DNA from 2 places in the Anabaena sp. CCY 9402-a genome. Region 2 is predicted to be linked to the other one. Evidence: riboswitches for the same ligand, from Rfam matches in the RefSeq annotation. Region 2 holds a riboswitch; the other holds the start of a gene.

Region 1 (9,862 bases), on a different contig from region 2:
GCGCTAACAATGGCTGCATCTTTTGTGACCAATCTACTCCTGCTACCTGGAATATTCCTTGCCAAGCTGTGTTCATGGTTTTTCGGAATGAATAGTGTGCATGACAACACTGGAAATATTTAGTTAATGTATTGTTTAGCACAACATATAATACTAAGTATTTCACTAGTGTTTGCGTATTAACTTACCAGGAAAAGTACGCTTAATGAATAATAAGATTAATTTTTTACTTCTCTTTTGATTAATTTACAGTCTTTAAACTAACGCTTTGTAAGTATTCGCTAACACTACTCATCACTCAGCACTCATCACTCATCACTCAGCACTCATTACTCATTACTCATCACTCATTACTCATTACTCAGCACTCATCACTCAGCACTCATCACTCATCACTCAGCACTCATCACTCATCACTCAGCACTCATCACTCAGCACTCTTAATGACTATTGACTATTGACTATTACTATGCACTAATCTAAATGCAGCTACCACACAAAAATCTAGAATGTCCCAAGTTTTAGAGCAATCAATTGAAATTAACGCCACAGCTACGTCAGTAGAACGCTGTTTTACTGATTTAGGATTGATGCACCGTTGGCTCAACCCTGTTTTGCGTTGTGAACCTGTGGGTGAAACGTGGAGTACAGAGATAGGTAGTAAAAGCCGCTTTTTGATTCAAATACCCCTAATGCAACCCACCTTAAACAGTTTGGTTGTAGAACGCCAACCGGGTTTAGTCGTGTGGGAATTTCAGGGATTTTTTCAAGGACGCGATCGCTGGGAATGTCAACCCACACCACAAGGTACACTATTATTAAACCGATTTGAGTTTGAGATTCCTAACCCTATAGTCAGTTGGGGATTCAACACCTTCGCCGCCAAATGGACAAAAGAAGATATGCAAGCACAGCTACGTCGCCTCAAACGAGTAGCGGAAGAAGTACAAATTAATCCTTAGTAATTACCATGATTTTAGACAAGATTTCATCATCATTAATTAGCAAATTTATCACTTTTAAAAAACTTAATTAGATCAGACAATGTATAATAGGTGTACACAGTTTTATTATTAGTAATACGCCATAAAACTTTCTCTGAGTTGGAGATTATTTCTATAAAGTTTTGTGGTTCTATAGTATTTTTAGCTGAAGAACTAGCAAATTGGTTAACGAAAAATCCCACCCTTTGTAAAGCGCGAACAGTCCACAGTGCAGCAATACCCTCACCTATCAGATTAATTTCTCCCTTGGGGGGTGTATGCAGATGAAACTCCCCAGACAAGATATCAAACTCCACACCTTCACTCTTGAAAGCATCAGCAAAAGCACGACTTAACACTAAATCTTCTGGTGCGCCAACGTGTAAAATACCATTAGTTGTTAATAGCCAAACTTGGTCAGCTAAACGTAAAGCCAAATCTAAATCGTGGGTAGAAAGCAGAATTGCTTGATGAGTGTCCCGTGCTAACTGACGCAACAATTGCATAATTTCCACCCGTCGTGGTAAATCTAAAAATGCCGTTGGTTCATCCAATAGCATCACCATCGGCGACTGCGCCAAAGCACGCGCAATCATAATTTTTTGACGTTCACCATCACTAAGTTCGCTGACTTGACGTGAAGCTAAATGTAACGCACCTACAGATTTTATCGCCCAATCTACAATAGCTTCATCTTCTGGGCTTAACCTTCCCCACCAGTCAGTATAAGGATGTCGTCCCAAAGTCACCAGAGTATAGGCTGATAACATACCCACATCAACCCTTTCCGTCAGCACCAAACTCAACCGCTTGGCTAAATCCTGCGGTGCTAACTTATAGATATCATCACCCAAAAGTCGCACCTCACCCCCTAGAGGTGGTTGCATTCCCGCAAGCGATCGCAGTAAGGTAGACTTACCCGCACCATTCGGCCCCAGTAAACACACCAATTCCCCAGCTTCCAGACACACAGAAATATCCGACGCAACACACCGCACCCCCTTCCCCGACTTATAACCAATACTCAACCCAAAAGTAGTCAACACCGCATCACCCATACTCAATCCAACCTCAAAAAAACTCTCCGCGTACCTCCGCGCCTACCTCAGCACACCTCTGCGTTAAAAAATCCTAATTACGCCTCAAAATCACCCAACTAACCACAGGAGTACCAATCAAAGCCGTAATAGCATTCAAAGGTAAAACCATCTGACTCACCCAAACTTGAGAACACAAATCCGCCACCAAAGCCAAAATTGCCCCCATAAATATCACACTAGGGATTAAAATTCGATGGTCGGAAGTCATAAACAGACTGCGACACAAATGAGGAATAGCCACACCCAAAAATGCGATCGGGCCACAAAAAGCCGTAATAGCACCTGCTAAAATAGAAGCACTAGTAATAACAGAAAATCGAGTTTTCTGCACAGTTAAACCCAGACTCCGCGCATAAGATTCACCCAATAAAAGCGCATTCAAAGATTTTGATTGCAACACCGCCATCAATAAACTTAAAAGTATCACCGGAATCAAAACAATTAACTGTTTCCACGTCACTCCAGCGAAGCTACCAAAAGTCCACATAATATAACTTTGAATCCGTTCTTTAGAACTAAATTGCAACAAAATACTCACAATTGCACTAGTAGCATAGCCAAACAACAAACCTAAAATTAGTAGTGTCATCGTATCTTGTACTCGACGAGAAACCACTAACATCACACCTAAAACCGATGCTGCGCCGAAACTAGCGGCTATCACCAACCCAAAATCAGTAATGATTCCCAAATCATTTAATAAAGTCGGTGTAGTCACACTTGCAGTTAGCACCACCAAAGCTACACCTAAACTCGCACCAGAACTAATTCCTAAGACAAAAGGCCCCGCCAAGGGATTTTTAAATAGAGTTTGCATTTGCAACCCACTCACACCCAAAGCCGCACCTGCTAAAGTTGCCGTCAAAGCTTTAGGTAGTCTAAATTTGAGAATAATATGAGCATAAGTCACCTTTTCTGATTCTTTTCCCAGTAAAATATTGATAACTTCCTGAATAGGAATAGAGACAGAACCCAAAGCTAAATCTAGTAAAAATGCAAAAACAAAACCTATAATTAGCAGTGAAAAAGCTAAGGTTTTGATAGACGTAGATTTGGCATACAATGACAGGTTTGTCGGGAGATATTTTTTCAGTAACATTATTGAATAAATTTGCGGTAGTAAAATAGTTGATGATTAGGTAATATTTCTGGATGTAATATTTTAATTAAATCTGAGAGAACAATATCAGGGTTACTAATTCCTCCCTCCCAGTAATCATTACCACCACTATCATTTACACGAGCATTGTTATTATAAAGATTGCCTGTTTTCACAGCTTGAAAATCAGCATAGCGACTATCTTCAGCTACGACATCTTTCAAACTCTGCCAAGATTGGCTAAAATTCAACCAATAATCAGCATTAGCTGCACGTTCTAAAACCACTTCAAAAGAAAGGGGGAGACTACCAGCAGATTTATCATCACTCCAAAGATATTTTCCTCCAGCATCAGCGAGATATTTGGCTACATAACTTTGACCAGACGGCATAAACCAAGTACCTTTAAAGTTAAAGCCAACAAATACAGTCGGACGCTGTTTTAAAGATTTAGCTTTTTCGGCTATTTGTGTATATTTATTTGCAATTTCATTAAATATCTTTTCTGCTTGTGCTTCTTGATTAAAAAACAAAGCTGTAAATTTCAACCATTCACTTCTTCCCAATGGTGTGTCTTCCATATACTCAGCATTTATCGCCACCTTCAAACCCACCTCTGTAAGTTTGCTATAACTATCAGTCTGGGAATTTCCTGTACCGAAAGTTGTCACTAAGTCAGGATTTAATTCTAATAATTTTTCTATATCCACATTGGAATTATTTCCGACTTGTGTAATCTTTCCGGCTTTGATTCTCTCAACTACACCAGGAGTATTGACTTGATTGCTATTACTAATCCCAATCAGTTTATCAACTATACCTAATTTGTCTAGGTGGGGTAAATGTGTAGTTGATAGAGAGACTATAGAGTTAATGGGAACTGTAATTACCTGTGCTTGATTAAATCCTTGGGGTGTGGGAGTTCCACATTGAACTAAAACATATTGAAACTGGGTTTTTGCATTCTGCCAGGGGTTTTTGATAGTGACTACTTTGTAGTGTTGATGATATTCTACTGCAAAGCCTGTGGCATGGGTGATTGTAATTTTATTGGGGAAGTAATCTTGATTGGGGTTGTAGTTTTGAGTGCAGGTATTAGTTGATGTGTGAATTGTGGTGTTATGACAGGCGATGATGAGGGTGGCTATGAGGAATAATTGGCAGAGGAAAATGATTGTTTTTTGGTGGGTGAGTTTTACCAATTTCATGGGTGTGAAGGAAGGATGGTTTTTATCTCACGCAGAGGCGCAGAGACGCAGAGAGTTTGAGAGATATTTTGGCGTGAGAAATCTGGGTTAGGGGGTTTGGGGTGGGTAGAGGTTTTCGGTGATTTTGTTACCTTTAACTAGATGTTCGTTGACGATATTTTCGGCAACATTGGGGTGAACGCGAGTGTACCAAGTTCTATCATTGGAATAAAAAACAACTGGGCCGAGTTGACACACTTCTAGACAGCCGGAGGTTCTTACTTCGATGTCTAAACCTGCGTTTTCTACTGCTGATTTTAAGGCATCAAATGTAGGTTGCCATTTACGGGAAGGAAGACAGCGTGTAGAGGTACAAACAGAAATATAGGAATGTTTGAGAGGATTTTTGGTAAATGGTATCGGGTTTTTACCTAATACATAAATATCTCTCAATTCTTGATAAAGAGTTAATTTATCTAAATTTGGTTTACCTTCCGGTAATAAGTTTTCACCATCCACGAAAGGATTAGGTAATAAAATCGTCATCAATTGTTCATTAGCACCATTCCAAAATTGAATCCCCCAACTACGAGGATTACCTCCAGTATTAAACCGACGATAAAAAGCTGCACGACTAACTTGACGCTGCGTTCTCACTTCCACAGAAGTCTTACACAAAGGCCCACCAAAATTAGTATCAATACATAAATGTAAATGCCAACCCTCAGCCGCTACAGTCAAATATCCATCATAGAGAATACAAAGCTTTGGTGGTGCATTAAATTCCAACTCCAAAACACTACCTTGAACAATATGACCAACCCCAACCTGCTGCCAATTCTGTTCAAACAAAGTATAAACTAACGACGCTAAAACATCACTTCCACAATCAAAATACTCATACTCAACAAACCCCCCCGTAGCTAAACTTTCCCTCACCACCTCATTAACTGGTGTCACCCAACAATTAAACTCAGACATACCATATCCTCCTCGTTTTAAACTCTCTAATTTCTCTCTGCGCCTCTGCGCCTCTGCGTGAAAAAGTTCTTCCTCTTAAAACCGAGAACTCAACCCAACCTGAAAAACCCTCCCCCCATCAGGAAACCCAGGAAACAACTGATAACGCTGGTCAAACAAATTATCCAAACTACCAGTCAACACCAAACTATCACTTATCGGCACACGCATCTTAAAATCAAAAGTCGTATACCCCGACAGAAATTCCGTATTAATATTATTAGTGGGATATCCATTTAAAGAATTCATCAACACCCCCAAATACCAACCTTGAGGATTTTCATAAGACACTCCCAAATTTAACTTATCAGCACCTGCAAACCGCAACTCCTTATCAATTTCCGCCGGATTAGCACTTTCTAAAATACGCGGATCATTAGCCGTATAATTAACAAAAGCATAGATATTACTCGCTAACTGTAAATTTAACGAAGCCTCAATTCCCGTAGTATGAACTAACCCGATATTTTCCCAAGTACCTGTATTACCATTCACAGGCGGAGTGAGCCTTTTAAAAGCGATTGTATCAGAAACTCTGTTACTAAAAAATGTCAGCCTCAACAAGCCAATCTTTCCTAATTTTTGGTCAATACCCACATCAAAACTATCCCCTTTTTCTGGTTTCAGTTCAGGATTACCAATGTTAGTAGGATTATTATTAAATAAATTGGCTATCGTAGGAGCGCGGAAATTTCTGATATAGTTAGCTCTGAGTGTAGTTGAGTCTGATACAGCTAACTTTGCCCCTACAGATGGGGATGTAAATGAACCATTCACCAAGCTACTAAAATCTTGCCGTACTCCTAAATTCATGCTCAAGCTAGGAGAAAAATTAATTTCATATTTACCAAAAATTGCCCCTTGGCCTATCGCATCATCATAGTTTTCTCTGGTGATATTTGTACCATAATTAAATGTGGTGTTGCGTACATTGGTATTTCGGTAATCAAAACCATAAACTAAGGTTTGATTCTTGGTAAAGTTCCAGCTATGTGTGGTTTGAATACCATAGGAATCCTGTTTGGTATCAAAGCGATTTTGAGATGTAATTGCACCGCTACGATTATCAAAACGAGTATTGAGAAAATCAGCGTAAACTCTCGCTGTTAACAGTGAATCATCTCCGCTTCCTAATTTGAAATTCCAGGTTAAATCAGTTAGAACTTGGTCTGTATATTTACGATTATTCTCAGTCAGAGAGTTAAAAAACCCCTGTCCAAATTGGGGTACAGGAATCGGTACGCCTCCCGGCACTCCCTGTTCTTTACTTAAATATAAAGTTGATAGAGTTAATGTATTACGTTTACCTAAATTTGCCTCTAGTTTGACGTTAAAGTTATTAAAGAGTGCATCATTATTCCTTCTCGTCCCCTCAAAATTGGCTTCAGGAATGGTGAAAGGATAATTATTTTGTGCTTGGGTACGGTTGTAACCTACTACCCAAGAAATATCACCAGACTTACCACTATTTTGAATGCTTTGTTGGTTGAGTCCATATGAACCAATGTTGACTTTCGTTTCCGTGGTGATTTTCTCTGTAGGACGACGAGTAACAATGTTAATTACCCCACCTATCGCATCAGAACCATAAAGAGTTGAACCACCTCCGGGTAATACTTCAACTCTTTCAATATTGTTAGTTGTAAATTCTGACAAGTCAAAACCACCACCACCAAGATTATTAATAGGTCTACCATCTAACAAGATTAATACTTGACCTGTATTAGAACCGCGAATAAATTGACCGCTTAAAGCATTTACTTCTGTCCCAACAGTACCGTCACCTAAAATACCAGGGAGAAATCGCAGTGCTTCTTTCACTGTTCTCGCACCTTGCGCTTCCATTTCTTCGCCAGTAATGACGTAAACCGGACGAGTGGAATCTTTTACCGTACCTTCGCGACGAAAGGGAGAAAAGACAGGTTCATTGAGGAGTTTGTCAATAACTGTGAGTTCAATATCTGGTTCTTGTTCTTGTGTAACTTCTATGGCTATGGTGCTGGAATTTTCCCACAGCATCCCTACGGTGATAGTCAAACTAGAAACAATAAGTTGAGTTCCCCATCTGGTAATAAACTGAGTACGCATTGGTAATTTAAGCCACCTGTATCACTAAAAATTGGTCGCAAGCAAAGATTTGAGCTTTTTTAGTAAAAAACCCTCAACCAGTAGGAAATCTGCTATTTATGATAATGATTATGATTATCACATAGATGGGGTAATTTACAAGCTAGTTTCAAAGGTTTGTAGTAAGCACTTTAGTGCTGAGAGTCTTGAGGACTAAAGTCCTTACTACGAACTTTATACACTAATGGTCATTAATTAACAGCAATTTACGGTTAATTTTGCCCACTTATTTAGGGGTGGGATTTTTGCTAAAATGCCTCTTTTTAAAGGTTCTGGTCGTTCTGACCAGGGTAGTAAACCATCTGGTTTATCATAGTATTGAGTAGCACATTGCAGCACCGCAGATGCACTACCATCTACTGGTAAATTGCCGAAAAGATAGGTTAATTTTCCTTCTCCTTTGAAGGCGATAACGCAAGCATGGTTGCAAGCACTCATACATTCAACGCCTTGAATGGAGAATTGATGTTGCAATTCCCAGGTTTGTGCAAGTTCTTGAAGTTGTTGTAATAGTCGCTGTCCGCCACTTTCACCAACTCGCTTGCCATCTTGCCATATACTGGCGCAGGTCGTGCAGACAAATATCGTATGCTGTTTTTGATTCATTGATTTTCAGACGTTGCTGATTAATGGGGCGATTTTTGTTTCGCGCATATTGCAAGCAGAACCCGCAGGATAGGCTCGCTGAAGATAATGTAAATATGCGAAGGGAGATATCAGATACAACTGGGTTTTCAGCTTTGTATCTAGAACCTTCTATGGAAGAATTTGTATGCGTAGGAAACTGTCTAAAATTTCATAGAAATTTGTAGTCTGTGGAGTATGTCTGACGGTATGAGACAGTAATCCTGTTGAATTGGGAAAATATTCATTGCAATATTCACCTGTACCTCGCAGATGGGAACTTGTTTTATTGGCGGCGGGCATTCTGACTTTGAGATTTACATCTCATCACAGCTGCGGGACAGTGCCGGATTTACACCGAATCTTTCCCCGTTACCTCTGATGGCTGTTCCCCATCAGAACCGAATATGTAGCCATCATACAGCAATTTTAGCGATCGCACTGATTTCTTCAAAGAAAACAAGTCTCGCTACCACAACAGCACTCTTTAATCTATGCACCTAACAGGCTGGAACTTGCAATCTGAATAATAGGATAAAATTGTCAAGAAATATTAATGATTTTACCTACTCTAAATTCTGCAACCCGATCGCAATTTTACTGTGTTTTTCGATTTGCCCCATTACTTGTTTTGCTCTTTGAATTACTACCGCAGGTAAACCCGCCAACCGTCCCGCTTCAATCCCATAGGATTTATCAGCACCTCCCGGTTGGACTTGGTGTAGAAAGATAATTTGATCTGGTAATTCTTTCACTGTCACCTGATAGTTAGCAACATTAGGTAACATCGCCGCTAATTCATTTAATTCATGATAGTGAGTTGCAAAGATTGTCCGCCCCTGGATTTCTGTAGCTAGATATTCGGCTACCGCCCAAGCAATAGACAGCCCGTCAAAGGTAGCTGTTCCCCGACCAATCTCATCTAACAAAATTAGGGATCTAGCTGTGGCGTGGTTGAGAATATTGGCTGTTTCATTCATTTCCACCATAAAGGTAGATTGACCTGTCGCTAGGTCATCAACTGCACCCACGCGGGTGAAAATGCGATCGCATACTCCCAAATTTGCCGACTTAGCCGGGACAAAACTGCCAATTTGCGCCATTAGCTGAATTAATCCCACTTGACGCAGATAGCAACTTTTACCACTGGCGTTTGGCCCAGTTAAAATAACCAGGTCTGGTAGAGCCGTAGTATTTTCTGTACTACTTCCTAATTCCGTTGAGTTGGGGACAAAAAACCCCGCAGGTAAAGACTGTTCTACTACAGGGTGGCGACCATCAACAATTTCTATTTCCCGTCCAGGAATCATTTCGGGACGACAGTAACCTTGCTGTACTGACAATTCAGCCAAACCACACAACACATCGGCGGCGGCGACGGCGCGGGAAAGGGTGCGAATTACTTCCGCTTCTTGGGCTATCTCTTGCCGCAGTGCTACAAACACCTCATATTCCAACTGATTCAAATCATCTCGTGCTGTGAGAATCCGGGCTTCTCGTTCTTTGAGTTCTGGAGTGATGTACCGTTCCTCATTGGTGAGGGTTTGCTTGCGGATGTAATTATCGGGTACTTGGTCAGATTTGGCACGGGAAATACTAATGTAGTAACCAAAGGTTTTATTAAATCCTACCTTCAGTGTAGGTACTCCTGTTCTAGCCCTTTCATCTACTTCTAAATTCGCAATCCATTGCTGGTCTGCTTCTACCGTCGCCTTTCTTTCA
Region 2 (9,862 bases):
ATTACTGTGGCAAAATAGCTTAATACTTGAATAATTCCCCAACCCAATGCAAAAAGTAATACATAGCGTATTAGCTTGGTATTATTTAATTGATCCCAGATTCTTTTAATAGTTTTTTCATTCATATATAAATATTTAATATAATAAAATTTTATTTTTTAAATAAAGTTTACCAGAGACTAAAACAGACATTCATTTAACTCTGTCCAGTAAAAAACTACTATCGCCATCCTATTTGATTTGTGAGACTTACGAAACTCAGAACCCCGATTTTTTGGCTCTCAGGAATGATTTAGCATTGCTATATTACCTCAAGGCAGAAGCCGAAAGTTAACGGATTTTGGATTTTGGATTGACCCCGATGGGGTATGGGGCTTTGAGTTTTTGGATTTTCTTCAATCTAAAATGGGCATCGGTCAAAAGAATTGGATTCCGGGCTTTTGTGCCATTTGATATGGTATGTTTAATTCGATTTGTGTTTAGATTAGTTTAGCCGCCGTCGGTGCGCCGGAGGCTTTAAACGCCTGTGGAGAACTTAGAAGACCTGGATTAACCCAGGCGGAGATCGTTGAAGCAGGAATCGCCTGACTAGAAGTCATGCGAGGTTCAAATCCTGTATCCTGTTGTTTCTCAGGCGTGCTATGGATTTTGAAAGCAAAGCCACTGCCCAAACTGCTACAGTACATAAGCCATTGGTATTGTTGCGCGATACTGAAGCGTTCATCCGTCGCCCTACAGTCGCCACACTTGCGCCAATTTTGCCTCCAAAGGTAAGTAATAGTTTACAAGCAGCCTCAATTCTAGCTGAGGACTCTTTACAGGAACTCTCAAAAATTGACTTAGAAACAATTAGTGATGTTGAATTACAACCAGCAAGGATCTTTGTTGGTTTAAGCTTTGTTGGGTTTGGGGCTTTGATGATTTTGGTATTATTGCTTTATTGCAATACTTTACACCCAAAAATGAGTACGATTGAGCAGATTCACAAATACTGGTATCAATATATTTGGTTTGTCAGTTTGGGTGTAACGGGAATGTTTCTTCTGGGTCGCGAAGCTATGCGTTCTCAGCAATTGAAAATGCAAAAATCTAAAAAACCTTAAAACGTATGTCCATTCATACCACTCATACCACGCAGAGACTATCACGAATATTTGGGGAATGATTCTATCTAAAGGATGAAAACAAACTAACCCAAATAAGCTTTAATCTTTAGAGTCCTCACAATTTACACTATTTTTTGATAAGTTTAAGGTGGAGTATAGACATTTATTGTTTTCACTCCCAATTCCTTGATCAATAGCGAAGGAACAAGCTATGAATACTGTTGTCAAATATGATATTGAGGTTATCAAGGATGAAGCCCGTCAATTAGTCTCCAAAAAACTTCTTAACCGTCAACAGCCAATTTATACTCTCTGTAAATATATTCCAGACCGTGATTGGCCATTCTTTGAGCTAGAGTTAGAAAAAAATGAATTTTTGCTCAGAGATAGAATTATTGACTTGTTAAGTCATGAAAAATGGGAAGAAGACTGAAGCATTAAACCATGATCCCCATTAATAGCATCCTTGATAAATTCACTTTACAAAATTAACCACAAAATTAGAACCCTCGAATCGATTCGAGGGTTTAAGCATTTTATCTGAAGTTGAAGTGACAGGTGAAAGAAGGGAGATGGAAAGAGTATTTATTGACAGATTACTCAGGACTCAGGATTCAGCACTCATAACTCTTTGATCAGATTGTTGCTGATCAAAACTATAAGAGAAATTACTGACAAGGATATCAACTAAAGAACCAGGAGTTTCTCTGTAAAAGACTGGCATATCTTGCCAACAGTGGCGGCAAAACCAGTGAACTTGAGAATTACGGATATGCCGTAAAAGTAAACTAGAACAACAAGGACAGTTAGTCATAACTTTAAATCCTCTTATTAAAGATTGATTGGAATTAACGTAATTCAAAGGAAAAGAGTTTTTCATAAAATAAGTATTTCTATCTAGAGAATAATGAGGAAATATGAGTTTTGTGTGAGTAAAACAATAATCAGCAATACTTCGTAACTTTTGTACATTAAAATTGAAGTTTTCAATTAAGAGTTAGGGGACAGATAATAGGCGACAGGTGAGAGAAGACAAGAAAGTAGAGGAAGCAGGAGAAGATAGGGAGGAAAAACCCAACATCCTCACAAGAAACTCAAATTTTCTTCCTATAAATAGAGTTGTGAGATTTAGGGTTTTTTACTGACCGCGCCATTTCTTACCGATTGACTCAGGACTTTGAATTATGTTTAACAAAATTTTAGTCGCACTGAACAACAATGACATGGGGCGGCAGGTTTTTGACAACGCCCTATATTTAGCCACAGCAAATAATGCAGAATTGTTGTTGTTACACGTTATCTCAGCTTTTGATGATAATTATCTCAACGCTTCGGCTATGGACACACAAACTCACTATGGGACTTCTCAGACTCATGGTGTGGAATATTATGTAGGTCAATGGGAAAATTTAAAGCAAGAGGGAATTGAATTTTTAACACTGCTAAATAATCAAGCGATCGCTAAAAACATAACAGCAGATTTTACTCAAGAACTTGGCGAACCCAGCCGGATTATATGTGACATTAGCCGGAGTTGGAACGCTGACTTAATTGTTTTAGGTCGTCGGGGACTAAGTGGATTAAGTGAATTTTTCCTAGGTAGCGTTAGCAATTATGTATTACATCATGCGCCCTGTTCTGTGTTAACAGTCCAAGGTTTAACTTCTGTGACTCCTGATAATTTCGTCGCAACATCAGCAATGTGAGAGGTTAGGAATATGGGGTTAAATGAGTAATGAGTAATGAGTAATGAGTAATGAGTAATGAGTAAATACCCATTACTTATTACTCATTTGGTAGACTAAGGAAAATTGCTAGAGGAAGCGTTGATGGCAAAAACAACCGGGGTGAAAAATGAAACGGAAACATCTGTACAAGAATTGCCTGTAGTTTCAGAGATTGAAGAGACTGTGACAACAGAAGATACGCCTGAAACAGTGGAAGATGTGCAGGATGTACAGGATGTTCAAGATATCGATGAAATCTTAAACTCTCTTAAAGGCTTACTGAGTGCTTTAGAAAAGCTGCAAAAAGTTCGGCAAGACGTGGGCGATATCAAACCTTTGATTGGGCGAATGCTAGACGGTGAACTAGTTGCTGGTGAAGAACTGGATCAACTCAAAACAGGCGTAAACAGTCTATCTCGTCTGGTTCGCGCCTATAGCGACCATCAAACAGCACTGACTAAAGCGCAACCTGCGAGGAATTTGCTCGATCAAGTGTTGAAAGTGTGAGGGAGAGGTGATAGGTGACAGGTGACAGGTGATAGGTGACAGGTGATAGGTGACAGGTGACAGGGGAGAGAGGAACTCATCCCCAATTACGTTAGCGTAGCGGGGCGCAGCCCATTACGAATTACGAATTGCGTAACAGTCGCCATTGCTTTCCAGCCTAAAAATTTACCTATAGGTTCTGCCCGTTGAATTGCTATGCGGGTGAAACTGCCGCCTAGTTTTTCATACCATTTATATAAGGTTTGCTCACCTTCTATAGTGACGACATTAGCAACTAAAAGTCCGCCGGGGCGTAATGCTTGCCAACAAATGTCAAATAATCCATCGGCTGTGACTCCACCACCAATAAAGATAGCGTCTGGTTGGGGTAAGTCTTTCAGGGCTGATGGTGCTTTCCCCTCAACGATTTTTAGATTGGGAGTACCCAAAGCGGCGGCATTATCAGCAATATATTGCAGTCTAGTAGAATTTTGTTCAATAGCGATCGCCTGACATCTGGGATGAGTTCGCATCCATTCTATCGATATCGAACCACAACCCGCGCCTACATCCCAAAGTAATTGTCCTGGTGTGGGTGCGAGGGTTGAGAGAGTCACAGCCCTGACTTCCCGTTTTGTTAGCTGTCCATCGTGGTGATAAGCATCGTCTGGTAATCCTGGTAGCCTAGATAAAGGTATAATTCCAGCATCAGCAAGACAATATACTGCGATCGCATTTAAATCAGCAATTTCTCTTTCCTCCCAACCTGTGGCTGTCCCTGTGATTATCCTTTCATGAACGCCACCCATCCGTTCCAAAACAGTGATTTGACTGCTACCAAAACCGCGCTGTCTCAGAATTTCCGCCACAACCCCTGGCGTATCTTTCCCTGCACTCAAAATTAACAACCGCGCACCAGGATAGATATAAGACTGAAGCAAAGCCGGCGGACGACCGCATAAACTCAAAGTTTCCACCTCAGTTAAAGACCATCCCAACCTGGAACAAGCGAGACTAAAAGCTGAAGGTGCAGGGATAATAGTCATTTCCGAAATGGGAATGTGTCGTATCAAAGTAGCACCCACCCCATAACACATAGGATCACCACTGGCTAATACACACACCGACCTACCCCGACGCTGAATAATTGCATCTATAGAACCACCAATAGGAGAAGACCAAGATATTTTCTCCCGTGTATCATCAGTAGGTAACATAGCCAAATGGCGATCGCCTCCCACAATTATCTCAGCTTCAGCCACCAGAGAACAAGCGATCGCACCCAATCCCGCCAACCCATCCTCACCAACACCTATAATAGACAGCCACTTCCCCCTCATAACCTCCTGCGTACCTCCGCGTTAACCTCTGCGATCCTCTGCGTTCCCCACCTTTCTCAAAACTTAAGTATTCAACAACACTATCAAACATAAATGTTGAAATTTAACTATAAATTTCCTGAAGAGTACCTAAATTAGTGTCAAATGAAATTAATTATACCTACTTAAGTAGTAGAGGACATAGATCATGCACTTACAAAACTTTATCAATCAAATATGCAAAACCATCGTTTTTACTTCCCTACCCCTAACATTTGTAGCTGTGATGCCCACCGCAGCGCAAGCAGCCAACTTCAGCAGCATATACGCTTTTGGTGATAGTCTTACCGATACAGGCAACTCCTCCGCAATCATACCAGGCCTTCCTCCCAGTCAGGTTGGTTACTTTAATGGGCGATTTTCTAACGGCCCCATCTGGTTAGATCAACTAGCATCGAAATTAGGATTACCCTTACCTCCAGTATCTCAACTTGCCGGCGGGAATAGCCCTACAGGTATTAACTTTGCTGTGAATAGTGCTACCACTGGTGATCAAAACACTTTTCCGATTCCTGGACTCCCTGGATACGTAGGATTAACACAACAAATTACTCAATTTATACAAGCGAATCCCATTGCTGATTCACAAGCACTTTATATCTTATGGGCTGGTGCAAACGATTACGTAGGTGCTGGAGTGACAAATCCCAACCAGCCAGTTGCTAATTTAGTTGGTGCGGTTGATACACTTTATAATTTTGGCGCACGCAATTTTTTAGTTGTTAATTTACCACTTTTGGGCAGCACACCAATTGCTACCAGTCAAGGTCAAGTAGTTTCTGAGGGACTGAATCAATTAAGTTTGGGACATAATTTCTTATTTTCTCAAGCTTTTGGGCAATCTAATCCTAACCAGCCTGGAATTAAGCTCAAAACATTGGATGCAGGTTCTATATTTCAACAAGCCATTATTACACCATCAAAGTTTAATTTGACAAATGTCAAAGATCCTTGCTTAATGAACTCTCCTCTATTTGCTAATCCTTCCTCACCACCACCCGAAATTTGTGACAATCCAGATGAGTATCTATTTTGGGATGCCCTACATCCTACCAGTGCTGCACATAAATTTATTGGCAACCTAGCTTATAAAACATTAGTTCCTGAGCCATCCATGATCTTATCTCAACTAGCAGTTGGTGCTGTTTTAGGATCTATAGCAGTTCGTAAGGGCAAACAAAGAAAAAATCAAGCCTCAGTAAAAAAACATCCATCTACAGAGTTGTCAGGTTAATCAAAATAATATGAAGCATTCAATTTTCTGAATGCCTGATCATGTTAAATTACTAAAACTTGAAGTTGGGAAACTCTGGTGAGATTCCGGGACTGTGCCGCAGCTGTAATAAAACAAAAAAGTTTTTGAGTCAGAATGCCAACTTCAAGAGATCGTCCGTCGTCTACTCCCTGCGTCGCACAGGGAAGGAGTTGGAGTTTTGCTGTCTGGTTCTACCCCTTGCCCTGGTTTATTTTATGCCACACCTGCCCAAGATGGAATCTTATCGCGCATCAGAATACCAGGGGGCATAATTAATAGTAAACAATGTCAGGCGATCGCAGATATCGCCGACAAATACGGCGGTGGCTACATAGACGTAACTAACCGCGCCAACCTGCAAATCCGAGAAATTCGCCAGGGGATAAAACCTGAAGTCCTCCAACAACTCCAGAACTTAGGATTAGGTTCTAACAACAGTGGTGTAGACCAAATCCGCAATATTATGACCAGTCCCACAGCTGGTATTGACCCTCAAGAACTCATTGATACCCGTCCCTTCGTCCAAAACTGGGACAACTACATTACCCAACATTCCACCTTATCAGGACTATCCGCAAAATTTAGCGTCTGTTTTGATGGTGGTGGTTTAGTTTCCGTTGGCGATCGCCCCAACGATATCACATTGAGCGCGGTAGCAATAGACAATAAAACCTACTTCCGCCTCTATCTCAGTGCAGGCGCAAAAGGCAAACCCCCCACCGACACCGGGATCTTAATATTACCAGAGCAATCCCTATCAGTCCTAGCCACCTTAACAGATATCTATCTAACTCACTCTCATCCTCTCTGCGCCTCTGCGCCTCTGCGTGAGAAAATCAATCCCCATACTCAACGTAAACCAAGACTCAGAGAAGTAATTAATCACCTGGGTTTAGATAATTATCTCCAACAAGTCCAGCAGCAATTATCATTTCCGTTGAGGAGAAGAAACCTAACCCCCCTACCCCCTTCCCTAGTAGGGAAGGGGGAGAAAGAGAAAAGTTTCTCCCTTGTAGGGGAGAGGTCAAACAACCAATATCACCACATCGGTATCCATTCTCAACGCCAACCAGGGTTATATTACATCGGCATAGTATTACCCCTAGGCCGCTTAGAAACGCAGCAACTACGAGGTTTAGCCGACTTATCCGAAAAATACAGTAATGGAACACTCCGACTTACCCCCTGGCAGAATGTACTACTAACAGACATTCCCCAACACAGACTGACTGAGGTTCAAAGAGAAATCACTGATTTAAAATTAGATGCCTCACCAACTAACATTAAAAGTGCCTTAGTAGCTTGTTCTGGTAATCAGGGGTGTGCAGCTGCGGCGACAGATACCAAAACTCACGCCTTAGTATTAGCAGACTATCTCCAATCCCGCGTCAACTTAGAACATCCCGTCAATATCCACCTGAGCGGCTGTGAAAAATCCTGCGCCCAGCATGGTAAAAGTGATATTGCTTTACTCGGTGTTAGTGAGGAACGCTATCAAGTCTATGTGGGAGACAGTAACCAAAAATTTGGACGTGAACTCTATGATGATGTAAGCTTTACCGACTTACCCGCCCTCATGGAGCAGATGTTAAATGTGTATAAAAACAAACGCTTAAATCCCGCCGAATCTTTTGGGGAATTTGCCAACCGCTACCCACCCGCCCAACTACAACAGTTATTTTCTCATCCGAACTCCATGCCTGAATACATCCGCGATGCCAATGAAATCTACCGTAATTCCTTCGCCATCATTCGTTCGGAAGCCAATCTAGATATACTACCCGCAGATGTAGCTAAAGTTGCAGTGCGTCTCATCCATGCCTGTGGAATGACGGATATCGTCACAGACCTAGGATATTCAGCAACGGCAGTACAGTCAGCCAGGGCAACACTAGCAGCAGGCGCACCGATTTTGTGTGATTGTCGCATGGTAGCTGACGGAGTGACAAGGAAACGCTTATCTGCCAATAACCAAGTTATCTGCACCCTCAATGAGCCAGAAGTCCCAGAATTAGCGAAAAAGTTAGGTAATACTAGGTCGGCGGCGGCTTTGGAATTATGGCAACCTTATCTAGAGGGGGCAGTTGTCGCCATTGGTAACGCACCCACAGCATTATTTAGATTACTGGAAATGCTAGATCAAGGATGTCCCAAACCTGCGGTAATTTTAGGTTTTCCCGTGGGGTTTGTGGGAGCAGCCGAATCAAAAGCCGCACTGGCAGCAGATAGCCGCAATGTACCATTTTTAACTTTACATGGTCGGCGCGGTGGCAGTGCGATCGCCGCAGCCGCAGTTAACGCCCTCGCAACGGAGGCAGAATAATTATGACAGCTAAAGGTCGTCTCTATGGAGTTGGTGTAGGGCCAGGAGATCCAGAACTATTGACCCTGAAAGCCTTGCGGCTATTGCGTGCTGCACCCGTGATTGCCTATCAGTCAGCCACAGATAAAGAGAGTATAGCGCGAGCGATCGTTTCTCAATATCTCACAGGCGAACAAATCGAAGTAGCCTATCACCTCCCCCGCGCCTTAGAACCAGAAAAAGCCCAGGAAATTTACGACCAAGAAGTTGCACCCATCGCCGCACATCTAGCAGCCGGAAGGGATGTAGTAGTAGTGTGTGAAGGCGACCCGTTTTTTTACGGCTCATTTATGTATGTATTTACACGCCTATCTGAACACTACCAAACGGAAGTCGTCCCCGGAGTATCTTCATTAATGGCGTGTGCTGTGTCCTTGGGTGTACCGTTCACCTACTACAACGATGTTCTCACAGTTTTACCTGCACCCCTCCCAGCCGAAGAACTCACCACAAAATTGCTGACAACTGATGCAGCAGCCATTATGAAACTCGGTCGCCACTTTACAAAGGTGCGAGATATCCTGTATAAATTAGGATTAGCATCACGGGCGTTATATATTGAACGGGCAACAACAGCACACCAAAGGATTGTACCCATAGATGAGGTTGATCCGGCTGAAGTACCTTACTTTGCCATGATTGTTATACCTAGTAAGAGTCGGTTATAGAAGTTTGGTAAAAATGGATTTCTACAGCCTATTTGATCAACTCATACCAGCTAAAAATATTTAGTATTTTTGTACTATGTAATAGCAATTATTGGTTAATATAGTATGTAGACGCGCTAATATGAGATTTATTTGCTATGTTAGTGAGCTTGATTCAGTTTGCGGGTCTGACCTATGATTAATTGTCTAGACGTGGCTCGCTACTTTATTGTGAGAGCCTACGAAGATGGTATCGAAGCAGAAATGACAAATATGAAAGTTCAAAAGCTTCTGTACTATTCACAAAGCTTGCATTTAGCCTTGTATAATCAGCCATTGTTTGATGAAGAAATTCAAGCATGGCGATACGGGCCTGTGTGTCCTCCTGCTTACGGGTTTTACAGTGAATTTGAAGCACAACAATTACCTATACCTGGACAAAAATTTCTATCACAGATTCCTGATGAGCAGAAAGAGGTTTTAGAAGAAATCTGGGAATATTTTGGTGGCTATCATGCTTACCGACTCAGTAATATGACTCATTTAGAGTTTCCGTGGATAAAAGCACGCAAGGGTTTATCTTCAGATGCTAGTTCAACTCAGCCAATTTTGCTGGAAGATATGAAGGCATTAGGTTATCAAAAGCTTGATTTAATAGAGCGTGAAAATCCTGCTTATGAGCCTATAATGTCTAAAGTGTTGGAAGACAGTTGTAATTCAGAATCCTCAACTCGTATTGCTAAAGGAGAAGTCCGTGACTGGCTCAACTCCCTTCTCGATTGAGAAATCTGATAATTTTCAGCGTTCTTTTAAAAAACTTGCAAAGTTTCATGGAAATGGTTTTGTTGAATTAGTCGCCCAGGTTTTGGAAGATTTGCTAGAAGACCCCTATCCCTACAA

Evidence for each region. Region 2 has a riboswitch for cobalamin ahead of cobG (precorrin-3B synthase). Riboswitches for the same ligand answer to the same signal wherever they lie in the genome.
Region 1: it holds a riboswitch for cobalamin, as region 2 does, so the genes downstream of both, ACM0OR_RS01940 (DUF1636 family protein) here and cobG (precorrin-3B synthase) in region 2, are expected to answer to the same signal.

Annotation. Positions count from the first base shown of each region.
Region 1 is NZ_CAWUDL010000003.1:11,043-20,904, forward strand. It holds gene ACM0OR_RS01905 (mechanosensitive ion channel) at 1-76, opposite strand, end outside; gene ACM0OR_RS01910 (SRPBCC family protein) at 510-962, shown strand; gene ACM0OR_RS01915 (ABC transporter ATP-binding protein) at 998-2,041, opposite strand; gene ACM0OR_RS01920 (iron chelate uptake ABC transporter family permease subunit) at 2,115-3,182, opposite strand; gene ACM0OR_RS01925 (ABC transporter substrate-binding protein) at 3,182-4,390, opposite strand; gene ACM0OR_RS01930 ((2Fe-2S) ferredoxin domain-containing protein) at 4,478-5,350, opposite strand; gene ACM0OR_RS01935 (TonB-dependent receptor plug domain-containing protein) at 5,426-7,477, opposite strand; gene ACM0OR_RS01940 (DUF1636 family protein) at 7,712-8,122, opposite strand; cobalamin riboswitch at 8,417-8,561, opposite strand; gene mutS (DNA mismatch repair protein MutS) at 8,707-9,862, opposite strand, start outside.
Region 2 is NZ_CAWUDL010000112.1:501-10,362, reverse strand. It holds gene ACM0OR_RS26125 (AI-2E family transporter) at 1-125, opposite strand, end outside; gene ACM0OR_RS26120 (hypothetical protein) at 642-1,103, shown strand; gene ACM0OR_RS26115 (DUF4327 family protein) at 1,318-1,539, shown strand; gene ACM0OR_RS26110 (hypothetical protein) at 1,714-1,920, opposite strand; gene ACM0OR_RS26105 (universal stress protein) at 2,291-2,812, shown strand; gene ACM0OR_RS26100 (hypothetical protein) at 2,936-3,340, shown strand; gene cbiE (precorrin-6y C5,15-methyltransferase (decarboxylating) subunit CbiE) at 3,427-4,659, opposite strand; gene ACM0OR_RS26090 (SGNH/GDSL hydrolase family protein) at 4,847-5,932, shown strand; cobalamin riboswitch at 5,957-6,094, shown strand; partial or broken gene cobG (precorrin-3B synthase) at 6,132-7,499, shown strand; gene ACM0OR_RS26080 (precorrin-8X methylmutase) at 7,650-8,276, shown strand; gene ACM0OR_RS26075 (precorrin-2 C(20)-methyltransferase) at 8,279-8,983, shown strand; gene ACM0OR_RS26070 (Panacea domain-containing protein) at 9,158-9,745, shown strand; gene ACM0OR_RS26065 (hypothetical protein) at 9,717-9,862, shown strand, end outside.